Regions from separate parts of the Aerococcus sanguinicola genome, predicted to be linked through region 1. Evidence: predicted binding sites of a transcription regulator. Region 1 holds the regulator's gene; the other holds the start of a gene.
The links. The regulator Rex, encoded in region 1, represses fermentation and respiration genes when NADH is low (regulators of the CRP and FNR family bind a similar motif). The targets are predictions, from matches to a motif close to TTGTGAANTANTTCACAA.
Positions count from the first base shown of each region.

Region 2: the regulator Rex is predicted to act here: its motif matches at 2,883-2,900, upstream of adhP (alcohol dehydrogenase AdhP).

Region 1 is NZ_CP014160.1:1,216,085-1,225,309, reverse strand. Features, by position in the region: gene groL (chaperonin GroEL) at 1-27, opposite strand, end outside; gene AWM72_RS05465 (co-chaperone GroES) at 89-361, opposite strand; gene AWM72_RS05460 (hypothetical protein) at 611-805, shown strand; gene AWM72_RS05455 (redox-sensing transcriptional repressor Rex) at 909-1,535, opposite strand; gene AWM72_RS05450 (glycoside hydrolase family 3 protein) at 1,614-3,680, opposite strand; gene AWM72_RS05445 (ABC-F family ATP-binding cassette domain-containing protein) at 3,851-5,782, shown strand; gene tsaD (tRNA (adenosine(37)-N6)-threonylcarbamoyltransferase complex transferase subunit TsaD) at 5,989-7,005, opposite strand; gene rimI (ribosomal protein S18-alanine N-acetyltransferase) at 7,025-7,459, opposite strand; gene rimI (ribosomal protein S18-alanine N-acetyltransferase) at 7,452-8,042, opposite strand; gene tsaB (tRNA (adenosine(37)-N6)-threonylcarbamoyltransferase complex dimerization subunit type 1 TsaB) at 8,023-8,757, opposite strand.
Region 2 is NZ_CP014160.1:1,072,823-1,082,047, reverse strand. Features, by position in the region: gene AWM72_RS04850 (nitroreductase family protein) at 1-355, opposite strand, end outside; gene AWM72_RS04845 (class I SAM-dependent methyltransferase) at 368-970, opposite strand; gene AWM72_RS04840 (hypothetical protein) at 1,167-1,601, opposite strand; gene adhP (alcohol dehydrogenase AdhP) at 1,829-2,839, opposite strand; gene AWM72_RS04830 (Nramp family divalent metal transporter) at 3,072-4,667, shown strand; gene AWM72_RS04825 (universal stress protein) at 4,660-5,097, shown strand; gene trpD (anthranilate phosphoribosyltransferase) at 5,695-6,723, shown strand; gene trpC (indole-3-glycerol phosphate synthase TrpC) at 6,734-7,531, shown strand; gene AWM72_RS04810 (phosphoribosylanthranilate isomerase) at 7,524-8,150, shown strand; gene trpB (tryptophan synthase subunit beta) at 8,180-9,225, shown strand, end outside.

The sequences.
Region 1 (9,225 bases):
TTCTGAAAATTTAATATCTTTTGCCATTAAAATTCATGCTCCTCTCGATACACAAGTAATGATTCAATCTTTAAATTTAATTTTTGATCTAGTCTTCAATAACAGCGACAATATCTTTCGCTTTTAAGATGAGGTATTTTTCACCAGCATATTCCACTTCATTGCCGGCATATTTTTCAAATAAGACAAGGTCATCTTTCTTAACTGGACTTGTGAAATCTTCTGTTTCATCAGCAACTGCAATAACACGTCCCACTTGGGATTTTTCTTGGGCTGCAGATGGTAGTATAATACCAGACGTTGTTTTTTCTTCTTGTTCTTCAAGCTGAACAATCACACGTTCATTTAAAGGTTTTAACATAATTCACATTCCTCCATCAGTTCCAAAAAACAATTCACTTTTTATCGTTAGCACTCACAACTTCCAAGTGCTAACTTACATTTATTATCTTAAAACATTTTATTTTAGAATGCAAGTCTTTTGTTGACTTTTTTTGACCTTTTAGTTTTTCTTTAAATTTTTCCGCCAAAATAGCTGATCTCACTTGTCTTTTAGCCATATTTTCGTTACATTACATATTACGATGCAAGATTAAAAAGGAGTGTTGCTATGTCTTTACAATCACTAGTCATGAATATTGTGCTAAAAATCATCCTTGCTGGCCTCTTCCTCTCCCTGGCTATTTCAATGGTCAGTGAAAACGGTTGGTCCTTCCTTCCCTTCATTAATATTCTCTTAGCAAGCCACGATATCTTCCAAAGTATCCAGTTAATTCGAGCCTACCGAAGAATCAAAAACCTATAAACCAGGTAAGTGGTCTTAAAAGAAATTAATCGAAAAGTGCCTCAAAGAGAGCTATTTCGCTCCTTTGAGGCACTTTTTTGATCACTTATATTAAGCTGATTTCTTAATGGTGGGTCACATAATAAATCAAAGTCTGTAATTCATTGGCTAAATCCACAGTCTGAACAAACATGTCTTTAGGCACATTGAGCCGACTAGCTGAGAAGTTTAATATTCCCTTGACTCCAGCTTCTTCAAGTTGTGGCACCACGCTTTGGGCGGCATGACTAGGGACCGCTAGAATGACAATATCAATTTGACGGGCTTCTAGCTGGTCGACGATCTCGTCCATGCTGTAGATTGGCACCCCTTCGTGGATCTTACCGACCTTCTCTGGATCAATATCGAAAGCTGCATTAATATGAACATTATTAGATTGCTTAAAGTTATAAGAAATTAAGGCATTCCCCAAATTCCCCACACCGATCAGAGCGACCATGGTGAGCTGGTCTTGGCTCAGTAGGCGGCTGAAAAATTCAATTAAATGATCAATTTCATAACCATAGCCCCGTTTGCCCAAAGTACCAAAATAAGAAAAATCACGTCGGATGGTAGCACTGTCGACTTTTACTGCATCAGAAATCTGTTCGGAAGAGACACGATCCATCCCCATTGCCTTGAAATTCTTCAAGCAACGGTAGTAGATTGATAAGCGCTTAGCTGTTGCCTTTGGTATCTTTTTCACTAGAATCCCCCCTGTTTGTTCAATTGTGAAAAATAGAATAGGAATATTTTACCAGGATTTCGACTTCGTAGCAAATCTAAAACTTTAATTTAAGCTTAAGCCGAAGCCATAAGTGTAGCTATTTCCCGCACTATCTTGATAGGCATAAGCGCGGTCCATATACTTGTCCTTATCGTAGCCCGGTACATCATTAGGGGAAGCACAAATACCTTCATCATTAACCGCAATCACGTCATCATTGGCGGGTAGGGTTAGAGGCAGTTTCCCCTTGGCAGGGCAGGCCCCTGTATAGACATCAATGATGGCCTGGATAAAGCTATTAAAGCTGGCAGTTAAGGCGTCAGCTAGAGGCTCTACATTCTCCAAGATAAATGGCAAGTCGAGGTTGACATTAATAATCGTATGGTCAACCGCTGCTTGGATGGCCTTCACCCGGTCGAGGTCCACGTTCGTTGCTTGGTGGATCTGTAAGTCCAGATAGCCTGAAGTGGCTTCGAAGTAAGAACCCGAGATTGGTTCTAAGAAGAGTAGGGCAATATCGGCTTCGTGGTAATCCGTCACCAGGTCAATCTGTGGGAAGGTCTTGCGGATCTGCTCTAGTAATTCTTGGTTGAGTTCATCTGTATTACCGAAGATTCCTTGCTTGCGGCGACTGGCCATTTCCTCTTCATTATAGACCTTGGTAAAGATTTCCGCATAAACTTTCTTACCCGCTAACTTGTCCTCAGTCAGAGGCAAGAGCTCTTGGTCATTCTTCAAGAGAACCACCGATTCCTGGTGGGCCTGGTAGGCTACTTTGCGGCTGTCTGCCGTATTGGTGATGGCTTCTGCCTGGTCAGTATCTTGGTAAGGATTCTCGAATAAGCCGAGAGCAAAGAGCTCCTTCAAAGTGCCTTCCAAGCGAGCATTCACCGTCTCTTCATCGACCAAGCCCTGGGTCATAGCTTCCTCAAAGGCTTCAACCTCTGTGGTCCCCGAGACAATATTCGTCCCCGCCTTGAGCATCTTAGCTACCCGCTCCGGCTTAGTTAGGTCTTCAACACCCCAGGCACAAGCATCCAAGACTCCTGTATCTGAGTTGATATAGCCCTTAAAGCCTAGGTCATCACGCAAGAGCTCTTGGAGGAATTGACGGTTGTAAGCAAAAGCCACATCCTCTTCAAAACCTGCTTGGAAGGGTTCTTGGGGCAGGTTGGATTTTTCCTGGCTAGGAATCGCATAGTAAGGCATGATCGAGCTTGGTTGGTGCTTAATAGCTGCCTTGAAGGGTGGTAAGTGGTAGGTCTCTAAACTATTAGGAGTTGGGTAAACATTAAATTTCCCTTCTTCGTAGTGGGGATCGAAACCGTTCTCCCGTGCACCGCCGCCTGGGAAGTGCTTGATGGTGAGGGCAACACCCTGGTCGTCTAAGTCCTCTCCTTGGTAGACTGGGATAATCGTTTCAGCAATTTCTGAAATCTGTTCGGGGTTCTCGCCAAAAGTTCCCGACGTTCTAACCCAGCGAGGATCCGTCGCGGTATCTACCATGTACATATAACCCTTGCGAATGTTGTTGTGCCAGAATTCCTGCTTACCAATTTCAGCAAAGGCCTTGATCAAAGGAATATTGCGAGTCGCTGCCAGACCCAGGGTACCAGGGAATTGGGTAAAGCGGCCGATCGCTGACTCCGCATTAAAAGTAGCCTCATTGTTTTCGTTCTTGGAGTTGGACAAAACCACTAAGGGAATCCCTAAGCGACTTTCCTCGACCATTTCCTGCATGGTATTGACCCAGGTCACAATCTCTTCCGGCTTGGCATTCTCTCTTAAGATAATATGCCGGATTTGGAAGTCTTCTAAAAGCGTTGAGGTCGGGTGCTCATGCTTAGGATGGGGATACTGGATCTCCTTATCGGCTTCGTTAATGACCCCATTATGGCTGGTTGGTTCACCTTCTTCAGCTGAAATTCCCATGGGCTTGTCAATGAGGACCATCATACCGGCTTTTTCGCGGAGGTTCATCCGCCCGACCAAGTCCTTAGCCCGCTCTTCCGGGCTCAATCGCCAGTCTTCATAGGGATTGACTCGACCATCTTTATTATGGTCTTTGAAGCGTAAGCCATCGACTTCAACTTCTTCTAAGTGACGGCTCACTAATTTCCTTTGTTCCATTGAATCGCTCCTTATTATTTATTTGAATGATTTTAAGCACACCATAAGTCTATTTTAAGGGATAAAGTTATTTTTGCAAAGCCTTTCACAAGCTAAGCGAAATTTTGTTAGTCGTCCCTGTGGCGGAATTATGCTAAACTAGGAATAGTATTTTAGAAGGAGGCTAGACAATGATTCTTTTACAAGGTTCCAATTTAGCCCGACATTTTGGGGCTGAGACCCTTTTTGAAGACATTCAAATTACAGTTCAAGATAACAGTCGCATTGGTCTAGTCGGTAGAAACGGTACCGGTAAATCGACCCTACTGAAGATCCTAGCAGGCATTGAGAGTCCAGACCAAGGTACCGTTTCCCAGCGCAAGGGAACCCGGATTGCCTATATGGACCAGCACTCCGCCGTCAACAGCGAACGGACAGCCTATGAAGAGATGAAGAGCGTCTTCACGGAAGACTTGGCCTTGATTGACCAGGCCAATGAAGCGGCCATGGTCCTGGCCGATGAAGCTGTCATCCAAGACCCTGATCGCTATGAACAAGCACTGAAGACCTATGACCAGCTCCAAGAAGAAATCAACCAGCGCAACGCCTATAGCTATGATTCGGAGATCCGCATGGTCCTCCACGGCTTCCGCTTCCCCGAGGATATGTACGACCAGCCCATTTCACAGATGTCTGGTGGGCAGCGGACCCGGTTGGCCTTAGCCAAGGTGCTCCTAGAGAAGCGGGACATCCTGATCCTGGATGAACCAACCAACCACTTGGATATCGATACCCTCAACTGGTTGGAAGGCTACCTGCCCAAGTATCCCGGCGCCCTCTTGATCGTCAGCCACGACCGCTACTTCCTCGACCATGTCACCAACGAAACCTATGAAATGACCCACCACGGCATCGAACACTATGCCGGAAATTATAGCTTCTACTTGAAGGAAAAAGCGGTCCGCCTAGAGACCCAAATGAAGGCCTATGAGAAGCAACAAAAAGAAATCCATAAGTTAGAAGACTATATTGCCCGCAACCTGGTCCGGGCTTCTACTACCAAGATGGCCCAGAGTCGACGCAAGCAGCTGGAGCGAATGGACAAGCTAGACCGCCCCCAACAGGACGAACGCTCAGCCCGTATCCAATTCTCTACGGAAAAGTCGAGCGGCAATGTCGTTCTCACGGTCGATGACCTGGCCATCGGTTATGACGACTGCCTGTCCTATCCGATTAATATCGATTTACGTAAACAGAAGGCCCTGGCCATTGTCGGTCCAAATGGCGTCGGCAAGTCTACCTTGCTCAAAACCATTACGGGACAAATCCCAGCATTAAAGGGCGACTACCAACTTGGAACCAATGTGAGCCTAGGCTACTACGACCAAGAGCTAGGCAATCTCAATTCCAAAAAGGACGTCCTCCACGAACTCTGGGATGAACACCCCAGTATGAATGAACAAGACATTAGGACCATCCTGGGCAGCTTCCTCTTTAGCGGAAGTGATGTTGAGAAACCCGTCCATGGTCTCAGCGGTGGTGAAAAAGCCCGCTTGGAACTGGCCAAACTCGCCTTGGACCACGACAACTTCCTGGTCCTTGACGAACCCACCAACCACTTGGATATTGACTCCAAAGAAGTTTTAGAGAATGCCCTGATCGATTATGATGGCACCCTGCTTTTTGTCAGCCACGACCGCTACTTTATCAACCGCCTAGCTACCGAAGTGCTCGAAATCTCAGCAGAAGGCAGTAAGCTCTACTTGGGCGACTATGACTACTACCTCGCCAAAAAGGCCGAAGAAGAAGCCCGGCAAGCCGCCCAAGACACTGGTCAAGACCCAGCCAAAAAAGTCGAAGAGAAGTCTTCGGGCAAGCTCAGCTACGAAGAAAATAAACAAAAACAACGCGAACAACGCCGCCAACAGCGTCTCGTCGACCAATGCGAAGAAGAAATCACCCAAATCGAAGAACAAATCCAAGCCATCGAGCAGGAAATGGCCAAACCCGAAGTCTACCAAGACAACGCCCAAATCCTCGATCTCAACGCCCAACTCGAACCCCTCAAGGCCCAGCACCAAGAACTCATGGACCAATGGGAAGAATTGCTCAGTCAATTGTAGGCCGTTGAAACTTGAGACTAAAGAGACAAGCTAGCAAACAGAGAACCACTTGCTAGCTTGTTTTTAATTATGGACGAATAACTTGCGAACTAGGGACCAGAAAGCCAGTTCGCCCTTTGCCTACACTATTAACAAGCTACAAAATAAAACCACTCTCTTCACTCGGCTAAGAGTAAAGAGAGTGGTTTTATCATTTCTCAGCATTGTTAAGAATCGCTAATATCCAAGCCTGGCACAGCATCCAAGCTCAAATTAGCGAAGGCGCCTTTTTGGTAGAGGCTATAAGCAGCCGCACCAATCATGGCTGCATTATCACCACAATATTTGAGGGGTGGGAAGTAAAGCGTCACTTCTGGATGGCGGTCAGCTAGGGCCGCTTGGAGCTCGCGGCGCAAGCCACTGTTAGCTGCTACCCCACCAGCCACTAAGAGCTGCTTAACAGGATATTCATCCAGGGCCCGGCAGGTTTTTTCAACGAGGACTTCTACTGCTGCGGCTTGGAAGGAAGCCGCCACATCTTCTTTAACAAGCTCTTCCCCGCGTTGGTCAGCATTGTGAAGGTGGTTAATAACGGCCGATTTCAGCCCACTAAAGCTGAAATCAAAATTATCTTCATCGAGCATGGGACGGGGATAGGCATAAGTATCCTGACCTTCCTGGGCCAATTCATCCATCCGCTTGCCACCCGGATAAGGCAGGTCGAGCAAGCGGCCTACCTTATCATAAGCCTCCCCAACTGCATCATCACGGGTATCTCCGAACTTCTCAAAGACGCCATCTTCTGGCATATAAACCAATTCCGTATGCCCACCACTCACCACCAAGGCAAGCAAGGGAAAGGCCATGGCTTGAACCAGTTGATTGGCGTAGATATGGCCTGCAATATGGTTGACACCAAGCAAGGGCTTGTCATGGGCAAAGGCTAGTGCCTTGGCTGCGGTAATCCCAATTAAGAGAGAACCCACCAAACCTGGGCCCTTGGTCACCGCAATCCCGTCAATTTCTTCCCAAGTCAATCCAGCCTCTTCAAAGGCTAGGTCCACAATTTGTGTAATTTGTTCCACATGGTGGCGGCTGGCAATTTCCGGAACCACCCCACCAAAGCGCATGTGACTTTTGACCTGGGTGGCTACGATATTGGCCAGGCAGTCCTTGCCGTCACGAATAATCGCAGCCCCTGTCTCGTCACAACTCGATTCAATCGCTAATAGGGTTACTGACATCTTCTCACCTTTTCTATCTTTAGACTAATAAACAATAAATCCAGGCATCTTCCCCATCCTGGTAATAGTTGGGACGGACCGCTAGCCGGTCGAAGCCCAGTTTCTGGTAGAGGGCCTGGGCCGAGCGATTGTTTGCGCGCACCTCTAAAAAAATACGTTCCAACCCTAGGACCTTCAATTGGCTGATTCCTTCTCTTAGGAGGGTCTCTCCCAAGCCTTTCCGCTGAAAGTTAGGCAATACCGCCAGATTCAGCAGTTCGGCTTCACCTGCTAAGAACTGAAACTGAGCCAAAGCAAGCAAAGTTTCTTCTTCATAATAAGCAAAGACCTGGGCATGGGGGCGACTGAGAAAGTGGTCGAGGGCTTCAACGGTCCAAGTCGGTGGCTGGGGATAAGCAGCTTCCAAAACCATCCAAATTGCTTGTCCAGCCCCTAGCTCTAATCGTTTAATCATGTTTGGAGTCAGCCTCCTCAAAGCGCCAAGCCAGCAAGTCGGCATGTTCACGGTTATCGTGATAGTAAAAGTGCCGGGTCTTCAAGCGTTGAAAGCCCCGCGCCCGGTAAAAAGCTTGGGCCTGCCTATTGGATTGGCGGACCTCCAATTGAATTTCTTGGAGGCCAACTTGTTGGGCCAAGTGTTTTGCTTCTTTCAATAAGTAACTACCCAAACCTTGACCCTGGCAACTAGGGGCCACCATGAAATTAGACACATGGAGATGATCAGGCTCTTCCCGGCAAGCAATAAAAGCCAAGAGGACGCCATGGGAAAAAGCCTGGAGATAAAAAGTATCCGGCCGCCCCACCATGTCCCGGTAGAAATCCTTCATCCCCCACATGACCTTGCCATAAGCTAATTTTTCCAAGTCAACCATCTGTTTCAAGGCCGTCTGGTCGGATAAACGCAAACTGAAAGCTAGACCAGAAGCCAAGACCCCTTCTTCTTGTCGGACTTCAATGCGGTCCAACAAGTCAGCTTGGGGCGCTCTAAATAAGTGGTCTAGCCAGCTAAAGTATTGGTTAATCCGCTCTTTCAACATAAGTTTCCCCATCATGACCGGGGTTTTTCTCCCGCCAGTTTTCTTCTGCTTCAGCTAATTTGGCATAATCGGGCAGGAAGGTATCCACATCTTCTAAAGTCAGGGGCAGCTGGACCATCTTGTGAGCATAGATCAACCGATCCTCTGGCGCCGCCAAGTGACAATGGTCGTGACGGAATAAAATAGGCGCCAGCGCCTCCTCATAGCTAGCCAGGTCCGGGCTGATAAAGTAAACCTGGTCATAGTCATCTAAGCGGTCTTCCCAGGCAGCCAAGCAATCGGAAAAAGCACCGTGCTTAACCTCTTCAAGAGCTGTCCAAGCCTGACCATCCTTCAAGTAAGCCGCCGCAAAAACCGTCTGCCGGCGGGCATCGAAGAAGGGCAAGACCAAAGCTTTTTGGGCTCTAACATTGGCAGCCAAGGCGAGAAGGCTAGGCACGGAGTATAGGGGAATCCCCAGGGTAGAAGCCAGGACCTTGGCCACTGTGACCCCAATCCGAAGTCCTGTGTAAGAACCAGGTCCCTTGGAAACAATAACCCCTTCCAGGTCCTCAGGTCGCCAAGCTACTGTCTCCATCATGGTCTGGACCAAGGGCAGGAGCTGGGTAGAATGTTTAATTTTGGTATTGGTGGTTATCTCACTGATCAGCGTCTGGTCCTCCAGCAGGGCCAGGCTCAGGGATAGCGTCGCACTATCAATCGCTAAAAAACGCATCTTAGCACCCTCTCTAATTTGACTATTCACAGCTCTTATTGTAGCAAATATCTGAGCCCTGAACAATGTGCAGACGTGCCCTTAGGAAAAGCTGATTTGAGCTTTAGGCAAACCTTTGTTTTTAAAACTTATTTTATAAGAACTGGGTGGTCAACTTACTAACAGAGATCTTGTTTGCAAGTTCCCTAGCGGCTACTTGCATTTGAGGGGCCATTCGCAAATAGACGACTGCCAACTTGCTATCGAAAGCCCCGTTTGCAAGTAGCCAGCCACGAACTTGCTATTGATTCTGGTATTCGCGAGTTCAACTAATATAATTTGCTAATTGGACCGCTATTCGCAAGTTGCTTGTTCAAAAATCTTATTCTCAATAATAAAACAAGCCAGCAAGAAAATCGATACTTGCTAGCTTGTTCGTTGGTCGTTATTTTTTAGGTCTTACTCTGACCCTGAGTAGTTGAAATCACA
Region 2 (9,225 bases), 140 kb from region 1:
CCATCAGTACCGCATCACTATAGCCTTGGAGGAAGCGTTCCAACTGATGGGCAGCTAGGTTCTCCCGGCCTTCCCGCTCCGCAATCTGTTGGTTGCGGTAGGTATCCACCAGGAAGATCCAGAGTTCAGGGGCCCGGGCAATATATTCTTGCTTGCCCACTTCAGCAATGGCCTGGCGCTTGTCCGGGTCCTTCACCCGAATAATTGAAGCCATCTGCATCCCTTCGCTAGTCGCTGTCCGCATGGCCACTTCCGCCAATTGGTCAACAATCTCTTCAGGCACCGCTTGATCCTTAAACTCGCGAATCGTCCGGTGGTCCAACTGCTTATCTAGCCATTCATTTGCTGCACACATTACCGTCACTCCTTACTTCTGACTCGAAAGAATCCAATACCCTTTCTTGCGTTCAATTTCTTCCACTTGGCCAAAGACTTCTTCCATCTTCTTCCGGGCGCTAGGAGCTCCTTGCTTCTTCTGGATCACTACCAACAAAAGCCCTCCCGGCAAGAGCTGGTCATAGGCCCCTTCTAGGAACTGGTGGACGACTTGCTTGCCGGCCCGGATAGGGGGATTCGTGAAGATCGCCGCAAAGCGCTCATCTGTGATCTGGTCATAAGCTGACGACCGGCTGATGGCAACATTGGAGACCCCATTCAGGGCCGTATTCTCCTGGGCTAGGTCCAGGGCCCGTTCACTCACATCCACCATACGAATGGTGCGTTCAGGGTGAAGACGGCCGAGCACCGTTCCCACAGGGCCATAGCCACAACCTAGGTCGAGGAAGGGACCCTCTGGAAAGTCTAAATGGGCAGTAGTCTCTAAGAGCAAGCGTGAACCAAAATCTAAGCGGTCTCGCGAAAAGACTCCACTATCCGTGGTAAAACGAAAGCTCTCCCCCAAAAGCTCCGTCTCATAGGTCTTGAGATCATGAGCCAAGTCACGATTGTCATCAAAATATTGGTGTGCCATAAGCCAACTCCTTCATTTTTTTCAATTTCATCTTACTAATTATAAGTATAAATAGCAAGAAAAACCTGCTCGCACCAGCTAGAATATTCAGAGAAATAGCTGGATACAATAAAAGAGCCAGCAGCCCGGCTCTCTCATCACAAGTGTTCGACAAGCAAAAAAGCTGGTGCGAAAATGCAGCCAGCTCTTATTTTTATTAATAAATATCAGAAACGTTCTTCTCTTCGTCAATCACAATGTAAAGGTGACCATCTTCCCCAACCTTAGAAGACATATATTTGTTTTCTAAGCCGTCTTCATCAACTGGTTCAAATGGGAAATAAATCTCACTTTCTTGACCGTTTGACCAAGTCAAGGTTACCCATTCAAGTCCACGGTTACGTGTAATGGTTTCGAACATACCTGTTTCAAGTCCGCCTTGGTCAATGGATTCGGATTGGAAGGTATCCGCATCAGGTAAGATTTCCACTTTAAGACTTTCTGCTGGATTGATTTCAAGGATTTCGCCACCGTTGATTCGACCTAAACTATTCGAAACGCGTTTGATCCATAAGTCTCCGATGTGTTCAGCTGAAACTTCCCACTCACTACCGTTGCGGAAATGAAACTTAAATACTTCTGCCTTTCTCATATTTATACCACCTTTTTCAATTTTTGTGATTATATTCACTACAACTAGTATAAATGAAATTTTCAAAAAAATCGACCTTTTAGGCTTCCTTTTTCAAAAATATCCCAGAAAAGCTTTTGTTTTAGACAAAGCGATGTAAATGCTTACGTCAGCACATGCAATTTCTCCCATGAAAAAAGCGCACCTTTCAAAGCCATAGAAAGGATGCGCTTGCTTAAGCATACAAGTTAACCTTTAAGATCAATGACCATCCGGCCGCGAATTTGCCCTTTTTCCATTTCGTCAAAGATGTCGTTGATGTCTTCCATGGGGCGCATGTGAACTTGAGGAACAACCTTGCCTTCTGCGCCGAATTGGAAGGCTTCAGCTAGGTCTTCCCGGGTACCAACTAGGGACCCAACGACCCGGATACCATCCAAGACTAAACGAGGAATGGAGAGGTCCATGGTGTCGACTGGTAAGCCAACTGCCACAACCGTTCCCCCAGCGCGGACCGCATTGACTGCCGAATCAAAGGCAGCCTTGTTGACCGCTGTCACAACTGCGCCATGAGCGCCGCCAGTTTTTTCTTGGACGATCTTAGCAACATCATCTGTTTCTGGATTCAAGCAGATATCCGCCCCAAATTGCTCGGCAAAATCTAATTGGCCCGGATTAATATCAACCGCTACGACCTTCATATTGAAGACATTCTTGGCATATTGGAGAGCTAGGTTGCCCAGGCCGCCCAAACCAAAGAGGACCAGCCACTGACCCGCACGAACTTGGGATTCTTTGAGGGCCTTATAGGTCGTCACCCCGGCACAGGTAATCGAGGAGGCTTCCGCTGAGCCTAAGCCTTCTGGCACTTTAACCGCATAGTCGGCCGTGACGATACATTCTTGGGCCATGCCCCCATCAGCTGTATAGCCAGCATTCTTCACCTGGCGACAGAGGGTTTCCCGACCGGAGATGCAGTATTCACAGTGCCCGCAGCCTTCGAAGAACCAAGCCACGCTCGCCCGGTCGCCTACTTTTAAGGAAGTGACTCCTGGGCCAACTTCCTTCACGACGCCGATCCCTTCATGGCCTAGGACGACACCCGAAACATCGCCAAAATCAGCGTTCTTCACATGCAAGTCAGTATGGCAAACCCCGCAACACTCCATGTCGAGCAAGGCTTCCCCATATTCTAGGGGCCTGAGCTCTTTATCAACAACTTTAGCTTTATGGTCTTCGGTTGCAACAATTGCTTTCATAATTCTCTCCTCCTTTTCCTTTCGAAATGATTATAAAACATTATTGTGAATATTTGAACATGCCTTCAATAGACCTATCGCTAAAAAATTCCCCATTTGCTAACAATTGCATGATTCGCGATTTTTTTGCATTTAATTTGGTTAACCTAAAAATAACTTCTTGCACAGCTTAAAGATGAGCGTATGATATATATGAACGTAAAATCATTTAGTCTAGAAAGTGGTGTTCGCTTTGTCAAAAGAAAGTCCCAACCATCATTTATTCGAGCATGCCAATGGCCCTTCCCTAGAAGAGATCAATGGCAGTATCAGCGTCCCCCAAGGCAAGGGCTTCTGGCGCACCCTACTTGCCTATTCCGGCCCCGGTGCCCTAGTCGCTGTGGGTTATATGGACCCAGGCAACTGGTCGACTTCCATTACCGGCGGGCAAAACTTCGGCTACTTGCTCATGTCGGTCATCCTCATGTCCAGCCTGATCGCTATGCTCCTCCAGTACATGGCAGCCAAACTCGGCATCGTTACCCAGATGGATCTGGCCCAAGCCATCCGCGCTCGAACCTCCCGTCCTTTAGGTTTCATTCTCTGGATCATCACGGAACTTGCGATTATGGCAACCGATGTGGCAGAAGTCATCGGGGCAGCCATCGCCCTCTACCTGCTCTTCCATATTCCCATGTTCCTAGCTGTCCTGATCACGGTTTTCGACGTCCTCCTGCTCTTACTCCTCAGCAAGGTGGGCTTCCGCAAGATCGAGGCCTTGGTCGTCTGCTTAATCTTTGTGATCTTATTTATCTTCGTCTACCAAGTCGCCCTCTCTAAACCTGACTGGGCCGCACTCTTGGAAGGCTTTATCCCAACTGGTAAAAGTTTCGCCAGGGAACCTGAAATTGGCGGCCAGACGCCCTTAACCGGAGCCCTTGGAATCATCGGGGCCACCGTCATGCCCCATAACCTCTACCTCCACTCTGCCGTCTCCCAAACCCGGCAGATTGACCACCAAAAGCCCCAAGCCATCCAATCGGCGATCCGTTTCACCACTTGGGACTCCAATATCCAATTAACCTTGGCTTTCTTTGTCAATGCCTTACTCCTCATCATGGGGGTTGCAGTCTTTAAGACTGGCACGGTCACTGATCCCTCCTTCTTCGGACTCTACCAGGCCCTCTCCCAACCGGACGCTATGGCAACGGGACCCCTGGCGGCTGTTGCTCGGACGGGCCTCCTCTCTACCCTCTTTGCCCTGGCCCTCTTAGCTTCTGGACAGAATTCAACCATCACCGGAACCCTCACCGGCCAAGTTATCATGGAAGGCTTTATCCATATGCGGATGCCAATCTGGGCCCGTCGTTTAATCACCCGCTTGCTCTCTGTGATTCCGGTCATTATCTGTGTCTGGGTGACCCAAGGCCAGTCCACGGTTGAAGAGCACACTGCCTTGAATAATCTCATGAATAATTCCCAAGTCTTCTTAGCCTTCGCCCTCCCCTTCTCCATCGTCCCCTTGCTCATGATGACCAACAATAAGCTGGAGATGAAGGGACGCTTTAAAAACTCCCTAATTATCAGCGGGCTAGGCTGGCTGTCCGTTGTGAGCTTGACCTATCTCAACTTAATCGGCCTGCCCCAACAATTCGAAGCCTTCCTAGGTGACCAAGCCAGCGCCACAGCCATCTCCTGGTCCCACCAAGTCGCTTACCTCGTCATTATCCTTGTCCTCGCCTTGCTTGCCTGGACCATTATCGGCATCCACCAAGGAGAAAAACGCCTCCAGGCCAAACACCAAAGTTTATTGCATGGAACTCATGAAAGGATGACCAGTCATGAATAAGATGACCTTTGACCGTATCCTCGTCGCAGTAGACGGGTCCAAGGAAGCCCAAAAAGCCTTCCACTATGCCATCAACCTAGCCCAGGACAAAGGCTGCCCCCTCTGTATTGCTTCAGTCTTCGAAGCCAGTCAGCTCAATGTTTATGAAGCCCTCGACCCCAAGGAAGTCCAGGGCAAACGTCAGGCCTTTTTGGACCAGGTTGCTGGCTACCGGGCCCAGGCAGAAGCAGCAGGCCTCCCAGAGGTCCAGTGCTTAGTTGCTGAGGGCGGCGACCCCGCTAAGGTCATTATCAAAGACCTCCTCCAAGCCAGCCAAGCCGACTTGCTCATCATCGGCAGCCATGGCGATGCCCAACTCAGCGATTACTTTGGCAGCCATGCGACTTATTTGGTCAAGCACGCCCCTATCCCTGTCCTGGTCTACCGCTAGGCCGGGCCTGTGAAGGGAGTATGACAGAAGCTCCAATATCTTTTTAACCAACGAACTTTTTCAAAAACCTGTTCCAAAAGTCAGCCCTGACCTCCACTTCACAAACTATGTCCGATTGTTTGCCAACAATCTCCCATAGTTCGCTCCAGTGATTCAGGGCTAAACGACTTTTGTCACACTCTCTCTTTTTCCGATCAAGGGTGATTTTTTCACTTTTTCCCTTGACTTTGGTCAAATGACCCGTTATTATATTAACAAATCCTAATAAAGATTAAATTTCTATGAGAGTAGTACTTCTTTTTAACGGACAGGGAGTCGTTATTGATTGAGAACGCGGCATTAAGAGAAGGAATGGACTCATTAAAGGAACTTACAACGCCTCGGCTATTAGTAAGTTACGGAAGCTTGAACCGTTAGCTCCAAGCACGTATGTTAGTACGTGAGCAAAGTGGGTATTTTTGCGTAGGCAAAATGCCAATTTGGGTGGTACCGCAGGAAACTGATTCTTCAGACTCTTGTCCCTTGTAAGGGACAGGAGTCTTTTTATTTAGCTTAATTTAATTTATTTATACTTTTTAAAAATAGGAGGAAACAACCATGACAACAGCAACAAAAGTGAAAACAGCCATTAAAGAAGTCGTTGCCGGCAATAACCTCGATTATCAATTATCCGAAGATATCATGAAAGCCATCATGGGTGGTGAGGTAAGTGACGTGGAAATCGCAACCTTACTGACCGCGCTCCGGCTCAAGGGCGAATCGATCGATGAAATTTCTGCCTTTGCTGATGTCATGCGGGCTTTCGCAACCCAGGTCGAACACCCGACAGATTCCCTAGACATTGTGGGCACTGGGGGAGACGGCGCCAATACCTTCAATATCTCAACCACCTCATCCTTCGTCATTGCCGCAGCAGGCATCCCTGTGACCAAGCACGGCAACCGCAGCGCCTCCAGTAAGTCAGGAAGCGCCGACTGTATGGAACAATTAGGCATCCAGCTGGACCTTTCCGCCGATGAAGCTGAGGAGGTCTTAGAAAAGACAGGCATGACCTTCCTCTTTAGCCAAAAATACCACCCCGCCATGCGCTATGTGGCAGAACTTCGCCGGCAAATGGGGATCCGCACCGTCTTCAATATCCTCGGCCCACTGGCTAATCCGGCCAACTGCAACTATCAAATGTTGGGCGTCTACGATTCCGCTCTGATCGAACCCCTGATTCAAGTCTTAAAGAAACTCGGCCTTAAACGGGCCATGGTCTTCTCCGGTGATGACGGCCTGGATGAAATCACCCTCACTACGACCAGCCACGTGGCCACCCTGCGCGATGGCGAGATCAACTACTTCGTCTTCAACCCCAAGGACTACGGCTTTGACTACTGCCAGCTAGAAGACTTGGTCAGTGGCGAACCTGCTGAAAATGCGCAAATCACCCGCGAAATTCTCCAAGGCACGCGCCAAGATGCCAAGTCCGATACCGTGCTTCTCAATGCCGGACTGGCCATTGCCCTCGTTAAAGACGGCTATAGCCTAGGGGATGGTATTGAAGAAGCCCGCCAGCTCATCCAAACTGGAGCTGCTGCTAAGAAATTAGAAGAAGTTATCCAAGCCAGCCAAACCGTTTAAGGAGGTTCCTATGATACTCGACGACATTGTCCAAAAGCGCAAAATCCGTTACCAGGAGCGAATGAGCCAAAAGCCCCTCGCCGAATTAGAAGCCGCTTGCCAGGCTATCGACCTCAGCCAGGAAGCACCCTTTCCCTTCTATAATACTCTCAGCCAACAGGACCGCTTCCACTTTATCTGTGAATGCAAGAAGGCTAGCCCTTCAAAAGGCCTGATCCAAGCGGACTACCAGCCTGCTGACATTGCCCAGGCCTACCAAGCGGCCGGGGCCTCAGCCATCTCCATCTTGACCGAACCCGACTTCTTCCAAGGGTCCGACCAAGATTTCCGGGCGGTCCGCCAAGCCACTAGCCTGCCCCTCCTGCGCAAGGACTTTATCTTCACTGCCTATCAGATCTACGAGGCCAAACTCTTGGGTGCCAATGCCGTCCTCCTGATCGTCTCTATCCTGAATGACGAGGACCTGGCCCACTTCCAAAAACTGGCCCATGACTTGAATCTAGATGCCCTGGTCGAATGCCACGACCTAGAAGAAATCGAGCGGGCCAAGGCCATCGGGGCACGAATTATCGGGGTCAACAACCGCGATTTGAAGACCTTCACCGTAGACCTGGACAATACCCAGCGCCTCCGCCAACACGTTCCTGAAGACATTGTTTTTGTCGCCGAAAGTGGCGTTTCCCAGCGTGACCAAGTGGCCCGCTTAGAAGCCGGCAAGGTGAACGCCCTACTTATTGGCGAAAGCTTGATGCGGGCTGAAAACAAGGGCCAGGTTCTCTCCCAACTGCGAGGTGACTATCATGACTAAGCTCAAATTCTGCGGCCTCAAAAATTTAGACGATGTGGCCATCTGTAATGAGCTCAAACCGGACTATGTCGGCTTCATCCTAGCCGAAAGCAAGCGTCGGATTGACCAAGACACCGCCCAAGAGCTCCGCCAGGCCCTGGACCCAGATATCCCCTGCGTCGGCGTCTTCGTTAATGAAGAACCAGAAACCATCCAAGCCTATGTCGATGCCGGTATTATCCAAGTCGTCCAGCTCCACGGTGACGAAGACCGAGCCTATATCGACAAGCTGCGCCAGCTGTGCCAGGCGCCCATTATCAAAGCCCTGGCCATTAAGGATAAGGATTCCTTCCAAGTCGACCTACCTTGCGACGCCTATCTCTATGATGCCTACAACAAGCACGTCCGTGGCGGCAGCGGCCAGGCCTTCAACTGGGACCTGATCAGCGCCCGCCCAGACAAGCACCGGGCCAAGACCTTCTTCCTCGCGGGTGGACTCAATGCCAGCAATCTAGCAGAAGCCATCCGAACGACCCAGCCTGAGGTCGTCGATATCTCCTCAGGTATTGAAGGCGCAGACGGCCACAAGGACTACGACAAGGCCAAAGCTGTTTGTCAGATTGTCCGCTCTATCCCATAAGACTAGCCATAAATGAAAGGAATTATACGATGACAAAAGAGAGTTATTTTGGTAAACACGGGGGCTATTTTGTCCCAGAAACCCTCATGAACGCCTGTCTAGAGCTTGAAGAAGCCTTCGACCACTTCATCCACGACCAGGACTTCCTCGACAACTACCAGCGCCTGCTCAAAGAATATGCCGGCCGCCCTTCCCTCCTCTACTATGCCGACCGCCTGACTAAGGACCTAGGCGGGGCCAAAGTTTACTTGAAGCGCGAAGACCTCAACCACACCGGCGCCCACAAAATCAACAACGCCCTCGGTCAAGCCCTGCTCGCTAAAGCCATGGGCAAGACCCGCTTGATCGCTGAAACAGGGGCCGGTCAGCACGGGGTAGCCACTGCAACAGCCGCCGCCCTCCTCGATATGGAATGTGTGGTCTATATGGGTAAAGAAGATACCGAACGTCAGGCCCTCAACGTCTACCGGATGGAACTGCTGGGCAGTCAAGTGATTGCCGTTGAAAGCGGGACCCAGACCCTGAAGGATGCCGTCAATGAGGCACTCAAGGACTGGAGTGCCAACTTCGAAAACTCCCACTATTGTATCGGTTCAACCATGGGCCCCCACCCCTTCCCAACCATCGTCCGCGAATTCCAACGCGTGATCAGTCGGGAAGCCCGCCAACAATTCCTCGACCAAACCGGGAAGTTACCCGATATGGTCTTCGCCTGTGTCGGCGGTGGGTCCAACGCCATCGGTTCCTTCTACGAATTTCTCAATGACGAAGAGGTCCAACTCTACGGTGTCGAAGCAGCCGGTAAGGGCATCCACACCGAACGAACCGCAGCGACCATTGCAACCGGCAAGGAAGGCATCTTCCACGGCATGAAATCCTACTTCTGCCAGGATGAAGACGGACAAATTGCCCCCGTCTATTCCATCTCTGCCGGCCTCGACTACCCAGGCATTGGCCCTGAACACGCCCACTTCCACGATACCGGCCGGGTGAACTATGTCCCTGCCACCGATGACGAAGCAGTCGCTGCCTTCGAATACCTCTCCCGGCTCGAGGGGATTATCCCTGCCATCGA